One region of the Clostridium sp. JNZ X4-2 genome, then DNA from elsewhere that is predicted to be linked to it. Evidence: riboswitches for the same ligand, from Rfam matches in the RefSeq annotation. Region 1 holds a riboswitch; the other holds the start of a gene.

Region 1 (5,990 bases):
ATTTTGATCCTCCGCTGTTTTCTGCCTTATATCTACATTTATATTCTGTGGGCTTTGTGATACTAATGATATGCCTTGAGGCAGGGATACAACCACATTAGCTGACTGAACTCCCTCAGACATTGAACTGGTATCTACAAAGCATACTATACTATCCGCATTTAAATTATTTACAATACTGTCAGATCCTGAAACTACTATTGACACACTGCTGCTGCTCAATTTCGCCGTATAACTGTTATTTAAATTTCTAATCTGTACATTAAGATTTAACTGTTTTTGAGATTCACTATCAGTTTTAACTGTACCGGAACTTATTTTTAATTGTACTATCCCATTACTATTTATTAATTTTACTCCCTTTGGAACTATTAATTTCGCCTGGGCATTGCCTGCATCTCCCATTTTACTTAGCTCAATAGGTTCCGTGTCTATTCCACTTATATTCTTTATTACACTTTCATCCCCTGATATGTCTATCTTGTCTGGCACTGCAGTTATTGAACTAGTTATAGCCTCACCTGCAGAATTGCCTTGAATTTTAATATTCACCGGAACAGTTTTTATTTTTCCAACAGGCACTTTAATCTTAACACCAGCAGGATTTATTTTAACATTTTTTATTATATTCCCGGATACATCCTGAGGCTGAAGTGACACTGTTGTATTTATATCATTCTGAGCATATCTTACATCATATACGGCTGCAGCATATCTTACTTCATTTACCATATCCTGAGAACCGCTTATTTCTGCCTTTTCCACCTTCAAGACTGGATCCAGGGCATAATATCCCGCCTTGGGTTTTCCTATTATAGTTACCCTTATAGGTACACTTTTTTTCTTCAATTCATCAAGTTGTATCTTTATCCACAAGTTCTCGTTATTTTCTATGCTTATATTATCAGGACTCTTTTTTACAGTCACCGGTATATTGTTTTCCCCTTTTTTCATGACATAAGAACTTAAATCCGAGTTCAGCTTAAAATCACTTGGCTTTACCGAGTATACATCAGAAGCATTTCCCTTTATAAGAAGAGATATATTAAATTGATCGCTGCCTACCTGAACAAGTTTTGATTGAGCAAGTACATCTTTATTGACTATAGTTACAGGCACCACAATCTTTCTCTCTGTTATAGGATTTTGAACATTAAATATATATAACCATAAAATGAATGCTGCAATTACACAACATACCTTTATTAAGATTTGGCTTTTTTTATTTTTTCCTTCCACTCAATCACCCTCTCTCTCCATGTAGACTTTTTTTGGGATCTTTTTTTCATTATAGTAACAAGGATCTTTTTTAGTCTATCCTTAGTGTAATTTCTTATAAGTTTTCCATTTACAGCAAAGGAAATAGTCCCCGTTTCTTCCGAGACTACTACAATTAAGGCATCGGAATTTTCTGATATTCCAATTGCAGCTCTATGCCTTGTACCCAACTTTTTATTTAAATCATTGTTGTTCGTAAGAGGTAAAAAACAACCTGCTGACACTATTCTGTCATTCCTTATTATAGTTGCCCCATCATGCAGCGGCGTATTTACTACAAATATATTTTCTAAAAGGGCAGCTGATACTATGGCGTCTACTTTAGTACCCGTATTTATTATATCTCCAAGCCCTGTAATCTGTTCAATTACAATAAGAGCTCCTGTTTTACTTTTAGATAAATTATCTACGGAATTTACAATTTCAGTTACCACCTTTTCCATTACTTCTTCATCCTGTAATATGTGTTTATCATTAAAGGCAGTTCTCCCCAGATGCTCAAGCGCCCGACGAATTTCAGGCTGAAATATAATAACAAAAGAGAGAACACCTATAGTTAAGGTCTTGGTAAGTATCCAATTAAGCATTACCAAGTGAAAAAAACTGCTTATTGGTATAAGAAATATTATAAGTATAATTCCCTTTAAAAGCTGCTCAGCTCTGGTTTCTTTTATAAGCATATATCCTTTGTAAAGTATATACGACACCACTAATATATCCATAACAGATGATATGCTTATATTTCTCACTGAATTAACCATCATTTGCAATAATTCCACCCGTTTCACCGTCCTATAAAAAGTATCTACTAATAATTATACACTATTTAACATTGTTTATATCAGTACTTTAAATGATTTTAAAAAATTTTAATAGAATGTATTTTATTTTGTTAAATGGGTACAATATCATTGACCTAAGTTTTACTAAAAACACGGGGAAACCAGTAACATTGGGGTGAATCGTATTTATACGTAGGTTATGCCTTTACCGAACCCGTCAGCTAACCCCGTCGGTAATAAGGAGATGATTCAATTTGAAAAAAATTATTTATTTTATTATTTTCTTTTTGATGCTATTTATACCTTCTCAAAATGTAAGTTCACACACTCTTAACAGCACCAATTCCACTTTGTTTAATGAACAGGAAGAGGTTGTTCAGGTATTTAACTACTCTAACCAAAAAATATACATAACACAAAATGACGTAGATTTAATGGCCAAAGTAGTTTATGCTGAAAGTAATTGTGAACCCTTTGAAGGTAAGGTGGCAGTAGCTTCTGTAATATTGAACAGATTGCAATATCCTGAATTCCCAAAAACAGTAAAAGGAGTAGTAACACAAAGAGGAGCTTTTTCCTGTGTGAAAAATGGAGTTATAGATGTAACTCCAAATGAGGAAAGCTATAGCGCAGTTCTTCAAGCATTAAAAGGAGTAGATCCCACAGGTAAGTCTATTTTCTTCTATAACCCGAGAATAGCCACTTCCCAATGGATGAAAAATATAGATAAAAAAAATGTTAAATCTATAGGAAACCATGTGTTTTTTGTAGTCAACTAAAAAAGGGCTGTTGCACTAAAAAGATTAGTGCAACAGCCTCTTTTTAATTAACTTGTTGTTTGTCAAGGTATAAAACAGCATTTAATGCAGCTACCTGTCCCTGACCTGCAGCCTTCATATACTGATATGGCTTTCCAACACAATCTCCTGCTGCAAAGCATCCCGGTATATTGGTATTCATATTTACATCAACCTTTACATGATTATCCTCCATTACAATTCCCGGTACCAGTTGAGCCGGTGAGATACTGTCCTTTAATACAAATACTCCATCTGTACTTATTTCTCCATGCTTTAAAATAACCTTTTCAACTTTTTCTTTTCCGTATATTTCAAGGATACTATCTTTTACTACCTCTACATTTTTATTCAAATCCAGCTCATCTCTGTACATAGGTATATAATATACCTTTTCAGCCAATTCATTTACATAATTAGCTTCTCTTTCAGCTTCTTTATTGTATCCTATGATAGCAACAGCTTTTCCCTTATACAAAGGGGCATCACAGGTGGCGCAATATCCTACTCCCTTGCCCAAAAGTTCCTCTTCACCTTTCAGAGCTTTAGTATACTCAATACCCGTGGCTAATACAATGGTTTTTGCTTCATACATCTTTTCATTCACCATAAGTCCAAAATATTCACCCATAGCATATATTTCATTTATTTTCTCAAAAGTTATATTTATACCCATGGATTTTATATGATTTTCAAATCTTCCCTTTAGCTGCAATCCTGTTATATCTGGCAGGCCAAGATAATTATTGATTTTGGGAGCCCTTACTAATTTAGCACTAAGCTCTGTTTTTCCGAATACAAGGATGCTTTTATTTCTTATCCTGGCATTGATTGCTGCGGAAAGTCCTGCCGGTCCACTTCCTACTATGGCAATATCATATCTGGAATTCACTTGAATCCACCTCCTAATTTATTTTCATATATAACAATATAATTAAAATGACAAATTAACAAAGTCAATTTGTCATTTTAATATACTTTAATTCCCAATAACTGTTCGCAATTAAATATGTTTTTCCAAAACATCCTTTATAGTATCCTTTGGTCTAAATCCAATAAATTTATCTACCATATTTCCATCTTTAAATACCATAACAGTTGGGATACTTGCAATCTTAAACTGTGCTGCTGTAACCGGATTTTCATCTACATTCAGCTTGAAGAATTTTGCCTTTCCCTGTAATTCATCTGAAACCTCTTCTATTACAGGGGATAACATTTTACAAGGTCCGCACCAAGAAGCCCAAAAATCAACAACTACAGGAGTAGATGAGCTTTCAATTGAATTAGAAAAATCTGAATCCTTTATTTCTTCTACCATTACTTTCCCTCCTTAATAATTTTTAAGGGTATTTCCCTTAATTATATTTTATCTGATGATTAGTCACTGTAATATTCCTGCTTTTAATGCTGAAAATAGCAGTGCTACATCTTTAGATAACAATTTTATTATTTGTCTAGCAGCTACTTTTTAGTCTTTAAAATTTAGCTGTTTATTATACTATTTATTATAGAATTGTTATAAATGGATACAGGATATTTATTTACTAGCTTTTCAGCATAATTTTTAGATGTGCTCACATCCATACCCTTATATATAATAGCAAGCCTGTATAAAACCGTTTCTTCATAATTTCCATCAGAAAAATTTTCATCATATTGAGAATAATATTTTGCGGCACTTTTCAAATCTCCTGACAAATCAATAGAATTTGCGAGAAAATAAATTATATGGGGATATAAATCGCTTTTAGAACCAAATTCATAGGCTTTATTAAAATAAGAAATAGCATTACTATAATCACCACTATTTAAATATTTACTGCCTAAATTATAGAAATACAAACATCCTTCTCCATATAAGACTTGTGAAGCCCTTGATAAAACTTCCCCATCATATGAATTCAACTTTTTATCCTTCCATTTATTAACCTGCAGATACATAGAATCATAATCTTTATTTTGTATGTACTTTTTCATATCCTTTTCATTAAAGACATCCTTATTATTATCCAAATTACCATTATTTTTATGCTTTACTACTTTTACCGCCTGGTTCTTATTAACAAAATCATTTTTATGATTTATGATCCCCTTATAAACTCCAATTATTAATGCTATGGCAAATATTACAGCTAGAGAAACAAATGTGGCTCTTTTTACATTCGACCCTTTCTTTATTACATTTACATCTTTAAGAAATCTCATATTTTTTTTGGCTTTGGCATTATGTAAATCCACTTCAAAAACATTATTTATCTTTTCCAATGCCTTATTATAATTACCCTTCTTTATATAGCACAAGGCACTATAATTATTTACTTCAATATAATTAAAATCACTTTCAGCACATCTTTCCAGCAATACCAATGCTTCATTTATCTTCAATTCTCTGATTAATGTCAAAGCTTCCTTATATAAATTAAATCTTACATCATCTTTTTTTGACCCTTCAAGATACTTTTCGGCCACCTCATCATTATTAACTTCATGGTTCATATTCCAAAGTTCTCGTGCACCCTGTAAATTGCCTTTTAAATATAGTAAAAGACCCTTCAAGTTAATAGCCGCTCTGTTCTTTATATTTATAGATATGCTTTCATCACATAACTCCATTGATTTTTTTATATATCCGTCATTATATTTATTTAGAGCTTTATTATATATTTTTTGAGATCTATTCATTTATTTCATATACCACTTTCCCATCAGAATTTTTCACTTCTATTTTACCATTTAAATTTGTATTAAAAGAGTGGATAATCCAATCCTCCACATGAGATTTATTGTACATATCATCATCATATACATCTACTTTCAAGTTTATGTCATTTTCATTTTTTTGTGCAGACATTATTTGCTGCTTCTTACTTGGTGTCTTTATCAAAAGTGCAGCTTCATCCTTATTGACATTTAACATATACAAGTCCCCTCCCTTTGCTACTGTACCCTGAGAGCCTCCTATAACCACCAGTATATTTTCATTGTCAACCCATTCTAAATATTTGGGAGATATTTCAGTATTGTTTTCAATTTCAAAACTATATACCTTTTGTCCACTTTTTACTATTATCCTTCCCTGTCCTTCTTCTAAAGCTTCACTGCCTTTTCCCTCTATACAAGCACTATAGGT
Region 2 (5,990 bases), 350 kb from region 1:
CCTGAAAGGCAAATATGTACTTCCGGGGCTTATAAATGCTCATGCCCACCTTTTTGGAAACGGAAATCCTTTTGCAGAGGAGGGGGTGAAGAGAACTCCGGATGAAAATTTGGAATTTATGAAATCAGCTCTTGGAAAACACCTTCTTAAACAGGGAATGAAAAAAAATGCCATGGATGCACTTCATGCAGGAGTGACTACTTTTAGAAGTGTTGGAGATCCTTTTTACTATGACCTGGAAGTAAGGGATGAAATAAAAAGTTCCAGGGAAATTGGACCGGATATGCTTTGTGCAGGTCCCATGATATGCATAACAGGCGGGCATGGATATAAATTTGTGTCTGAGGCCAGTGATTCACCCTGGGAAGGAAGAAAAAAAGTAAGAACTCATATTTATAATGGAACAGATTTGATAAAAATAGCCAGCACGGGAGGAGTTACCGATTCCAAGAAAATAGGAGAAGCAGGAAGGGTGCAGATGACCTATGATGAAATTGCAGCCATATGTGATGAGGCTCATAGGGCAGGCTTACTTGTAGCAAGCCACTGTCAGAGCACCAGAGGACTTAAAGAAGCTCTCAGAGCAGGGGTTGATACTATAGAACACGGCGCTTCCATGGATGATGAAATAATACAGCTTTTTAAACACAATCCTAAATCCTTGAGAGGATACAGTGCTCTCATACCTACCTTTGCAGCTGCAGTTTATGTGTCGGAAATCAGCACGGAATACACTAAATTGGATAATGTGCAGCTTACCAATGGCAGAATTATAAGGGATGAAATGACGGAAGGATTTAAAACAGCCGTTAAAGAAGGAATAAGAGTTGGCCTCGGTACTGATGCAGCCATGCCTTTTGTAACCCACTACGGCACTTGGAGGGAATTGCACCTTCAAGTAAAATATGCTGGAGTTTCAAATGCACAGGCCATATCTTTTGCCACTAAATCAAATTCTGAAATTCTGGGAATTGACAGTGAAGTGGGCACATTGGAACCTGGAAAATTTGCAGATTTTATTGTCCTGGAGGGCAATCCCGCTGAAAATTTGAATTACCTTGAAAATCCAGCTATGGTAGTGAAAAGAGGAAATATTATAGAAAATACCCGAGACTGCATTATACCTGAAGTGGAAAAATTTATAAAGGATATTTAAAATAAGGGTCTGATCCTCTGACAGAAAATGTCAGGGGGTCAGACCCTTAGCTTGTCCAGCTTGTTTTCTTAATAATAGGTAAATACCATTTTTCCGTCTCTTAAAGCAATTGGTTTTGACCACAGCCATTTGTTTGTGGTACTGTCATCAAAATAGTAAAGTGCACCTTTTGTGGGATCGCAGCCGTGAAGTGCATCATAGGCCGCATTTCTTGATTCCTGGGTAGCAGGCTTGTTTATCCATCCGTTTTTCACTGGAGTGAACTGGTAGTATCCGCCTGATTTTTCGTATATCACATCTTTTATAGTGGATGGAAATCTTGAGTCATGGACTCTGTTTAAAACTACGGCAGCCACAGCAGCTTTAGCCCTGTAGGACTCACTTTCGGCTTCTGAATTTACCAGCCTTGAAAGCAGATCCAGGTCACTTTCACTGTAGGGCATTATAGCAGGAGAAGCTGCACTGATGCCTTTAAATACAGAACCTGCAGGTATATTCAGTACCTGGCCTGGGTAAATATGCTTGTCCACGTTAGAATTAGCAGCAGTTAATGCATCAACAGATATATTGAATTTTTTTGCTATCAGGAAAAGTGAGTCATTAGCTTGTACACTATAAGTTTTTGAAGTCACATTTAAAATTTCATTTGGATATATTTCAATTCCGCTTAAATTGTTATCCCGTATTAGTGTATCTGCACTGCTTTTAAATAACACACCTATTTTAAATAGAGAATCACCAGGTTTTACTTTGTAATTTGCTGCGTGAACCTGGGTAAAAGATATGGTACAAAGAGATGCTGCAAAAAACAGTGTACTGATTTTTCTGAAATTCATATTATGTTATCCCCCTTAATTTTGCCTGCGAGGTTAGTTGACGGGTTCGGGATTGGGATACCCCTACTTTTTGGCAAAAAGATTCACCCCTGAATATTATCCCCCGTATTTCATCACTGAAATTTAGGCTTGTCTTGGTTGTCATTTTAACAGTATTTCCAGAAAATATCCATATGGAATTGCTGGGATCCATGGCAGGTGTAACCATAAATCCCGCTATATTGTTAAGCTGGAACCTTAAAGTTTGAACTTACCCAGTGTTTTTGCAATATTCTGTGCCAGCATTGCCAGGCTTTGGGATGAATCAGCTATACCTGTGGAGGCCTTGGTAACTTCTTCAATACTGCTTAGTATTTCCTCGGAGCCGGCAGCAGATTCTTCTGCGGTGGAAGCTGTATTTTCAATGGCTGAACTTATATCCACCATCATTTCCTTCATTCGTTTTGAAGAACTATCAATGTGTTCTGACATGGTGTTCATAAAATCAGCATCCTTTTCATAATAAACTCCGGTTTCCATGAGAAGCTTATAATTGGGCTGTACACTATTTGATATATAATCCAGAATTTCATTGCTGCTGGAAGATAAATTTTTAAAAGCTGCTTCTACAGAAAGTACCATCCTGTTTATGCCTTCTACGGTATTGGAGGATTGTTCCGCCAGTTTTCTTATTTCCTCCGCCACTACTGAAAATCCCTTTCCTGCCTCCCCTGCCCTGGCAGATTCAATAGCTGCATTTAGTGCAAGCAAGTTGGTCTGCTCTGCTATACTTCCGATAGTTTCCGACATTACCTTAACCTGTGAAACTGCGTTCCCGTCCTTTATAGCTTGTATAATTTTATTCCTTTTCTCATTGTATAGGGAATCTCCCTCTTTTATATTTTGTAAGGCTTTTTCTTTTATATTTTTGGCGCGCTCTTTTATTTCTGAAGAGGTGTTGGTTGTTTTACCTGCATCATTCAGAAGGTTTTTCACATTTTGTGCTATTTCCTGGGAAGATGTGGTGATTTTCTGTGTAACGCTGCTTAAATTTTGAGCTCCTTCTGCAATATGTCCTGTGGATTCATTTACAGAATTCATCATGGAGGATATTTCTTCAGTGGATGCAGACAGTTCTTCACTGGAGGCGCTCATTTCTTCTATACTGACATTTATTTCACCGATTAGATTTTTTATATTATTTTTTGCCTGATTTGAATTTGTGGCAATATCTCCTATTTCATCTTTGCTTGTGGCTTTCAGGGAATGGCTCAGGTCGCCCTTGCTTATCAAGTCTGTAAAATGAAGTATTTTATTTATTCTTTTTATAATACCATCAGTGATTTTCTTGCCTAAAACTATGGCTGCAATTATTCCAAGTATTGTTATGATGATTATTGTGTAAAAAGAAGATTTGAATATCTTGTTATTATTGACATATTGAGTTTCAGCTTTTTTATTTGTAATTTTAATCAGCTGTTCAGCACTTTCAGTAAGCTTGTCCCTGTAAGAAGCAGCTTCTTTATTTAAAGTCATGGCATCATCATATTTTCCAACTGACATGAGATTTATTATATTATTGCATATTTTGAGCCAGTCAGCCCTTCGCCTGTTTAATTCAGTTAATTGGGTATTTTCCTCTGTAGTTAAATTTGAATTTTCATATGTATTGATTATACTGCTGTTTTGATTTTGTAATTTTTTCATGGCATCAATTGTTTTTTGAGTATTGTTTTTATCTCTGCTTTCAACTAAATTTATTATTTCCAGACGAAGCTTCATGGAGTTGGCATCGAAGGTGTTCAGGTTTTCTACAGTGATTAGATTATTGTTATGCAATTCACTGGAACCTTTGTTTATTTTGTCCAGGCTCACTATTCCAACAGCACCTACTATAATTATGAACAAAGATGTTGTCAGGAATCCCACCAGAAGCTTTCTTCCTATTTTCAGATTTACAAACCATTTCATATGATTATCCTCCTCTTATCAAATCAATTGTAATTGCAAATGAAGGAAAAGTGCTATTCCCTAATAATAATTTACGCTTACAATATTAATAATAATATCCTGTTATCACAAATTTATCACAAATTACTAAAATTTTTTAATTCAAATAAATATAAAATGTCGAATTATATAATATAAAGTAACATAATCTTATAGCTGCAATATTATGTATTAAGCAGGTTTAGCCTGTCCATTATAGATTGGACCTTTGTTTTTGTATTACATAAAAACAAAGGAGGTGTTATTTTGAAAAATCGATGTATCCGTTCCAGAAAAATTCCAGTAAGCTTGAAGCACTGCAGATATCTGGGGGCGGGTCATAGTGGACAAGTATATCTCATGCCAAATGGAAGGGTGTTAAAAATATTTAACAATTCGCAAAGCTGCAGAAATGAATTTTATATACTGAAGACAGTAGAAAAAAGCGGGTATTTTCCAAAAGCCTATGAATTGGGAAGATATTATATTATAAGAGAATATGTAGGCGGCATGAATGTAGGGGATTATCTGAAAAAATATGGATTAAAGAGGGAATTTGTTATAAAGGTGGTAGATTTGATTGATGCCATGAAGATGATGGGATTTAAGAAATTGGAAATCAGATTCCCCCACTTGTTTGTTCAGGAGGATGGATCCCTTATGCTGATAGATCCTAGAAAAAGTTATGAAGAAAATATACCTTATCCAAAGTCCTTTTTAAGGGCATTAAAAAAAATGGGACTTCTGGAGCAGTTCATGCAGGTACTGGCTGAGGAAAGGCCTGATATGGATTGGGGTGAATATATGGAAACAAAAAAGCAGTCAAGATAGATTAAGCTTTGTATGGTATTGGAAATGATAAATGATAGATTTTCGGCCAGCAGCTGAAAACCTATCATTTTTTGATCTTTATCCTCCAAATTGTTCATTTCGGATTAAAAAAGACTTTTTAATGTTGAAATATTTAGACAAAAATACTAATATACTTGTAAGTAATAAAATTATGAGGTGAGGGTGTAAATATGAAAGTAATTTTTATTGTACCGGCAGCAGACATAAGGAGAAATGCCATATATAGATTTGGGGATAAAATTTATGGACATACCAATTCTATTGTGGGACCTTTGATACTGGGGGGAATATTGAAAAATGCAGGGCATGATGCAGAAGTATATGAGGAGATGTATACAGATCTGGATTTTGATAAATTTGAAGATGCAGATTTAATAATGATTTATACCATGACTTCTTCTTCCGCAAGAGCCTATCATATTGCAGACTACTTTAGAAAGGTAAAACACAAAAAAGTGGTGATAGGAGGCATACATGCTTCCAGTGTGCCCGAGGAGGCCCTGCAGCATGCAGATCAGATTGTGGTGGGAGAAGGGGAAAAAGTAATTGTGGACGTAGTCAATGGAAATATTAAGGATAAAATTGTTTATTCAAAATGTGTAGAGAATTTAGATGAGATACCTTTTCCGGATTACAGCATTTTAAAAACTCCCTGCAAGGCTGCAAATGTCATAACCTCCAGGGGATGTCCTTTTAGCTGCTCATTTTGTACTACATCCAGAATGTTTCATCCTTACAGGAAGAGAACTCCTGAAAATGTCATAGAAGAATTGAAGATGTATAAAAGCCAGGGTTTTAAATATGTAAATTTTGAAGATGACAATTTTACCGCAGACAAAGATAGGGCCAAGGAGATACTCAGGAAGATGATTTCAAATAATCTGGTATTCAAAGAAACATTTTTCTTCGGGCGAACAGATATGGCAAAAGATGAAGAACTGCTTCAGCTGCTTCATGATGCACATTTGAACAGGGTACTCATCGGAATTGAATCCCTGAACCAAAAATCTCTGGACAGCATAAATAAAAAACAAAAAATTACTGATATTGAAGAATGCGGCACAATTCTTGCAAAATATAAAATAAAATTGATAGCAAGTCTGGTATTGGGTTTGGATGATGACAGCATGGAAGATATAGAAAGAGGAGAGAAATTCTGTGAAAAAATAAATGCCTAT

What was found. Region 1 has a riboswitch for cyclic di-AMP ahead of ACYUJ6_RS00900 (cell wall hydrolase). Riboswitches for the same ligand answer to the same signal wherever they lie in the genome.
Region 2: linked by a shared signal. The riboswitch ahead of ACYUJ6_RS02520 (cell wall hydrolase) and the one ahead of ACYUJ6_RS00900 (cell wall hydrolase) in region 1 are both predicted to bind cyclic di-AMP.

What each region holds. Positions count from the first base shown of each region.
Region 1 is NZ_CM142685.1:143,126-149,115, reverse strand. It holds gene ACYUJ6_RS00910 (CdaR family protein) at 1-1,239, opposite strand, end outside; gene ACYUJ6_RS00915 (NAD(P)/FAD-dependent oxidoreductase) at 1-2, opposite strand, end outside; gene cdaA (diadenylate cyclase CdaA) at 1,206-2,057, opposite strand; cyclic di-AMP (ydaO/yuaA leader) riboswitch at 2,182-2,311, shown strand; gene ACYUJ6_RS00900 (cell wall hydrolase) at 2,315-2,839, shown strand; gene ACYUJ6_RS00895 (NAD(P)/FAD-dependent oxidoreductase) at 2,883-3,749, opposite strand; gene trxA (thioredoxin) at 3,861-4,178, opposite strand; gene ACYUJ6_RS00885 (tetratricopeptide repeat protein) at 4,343-5,542, opposite strand; gene ACYUJ6_RS00880 (DUF4652 domain-containing protein) at 5,535-5,990, opposite strand, start outside.
Region 2 is NZ_CM142685.1:496,873-502,862, forward strand. It holds gene ACYUJ6_RS02515 (amidohydrolase family protein) at 1-1,156, shown strand, start outside; gene ACYUJ6_RS02520 (cell wall hydrolase) at 1,225-1,992, opposite strand; cyclic di-AMP (ydaO/yuaA leader) riboswitch at 2,000-2,132, opposite strand; gene ACYUJ6_RS02525 (methyl-accepting chemotaxis protein) at 2,230-3,942, opposite strand; gene ACYUJ6_RS02530 (protein kinase) at 4,228-4,791, shown strand; gene ACYUJ6_RS02535 (B12-binding domain-containing radical SAM protein) at 4,983-5,990, shown strand, end outside.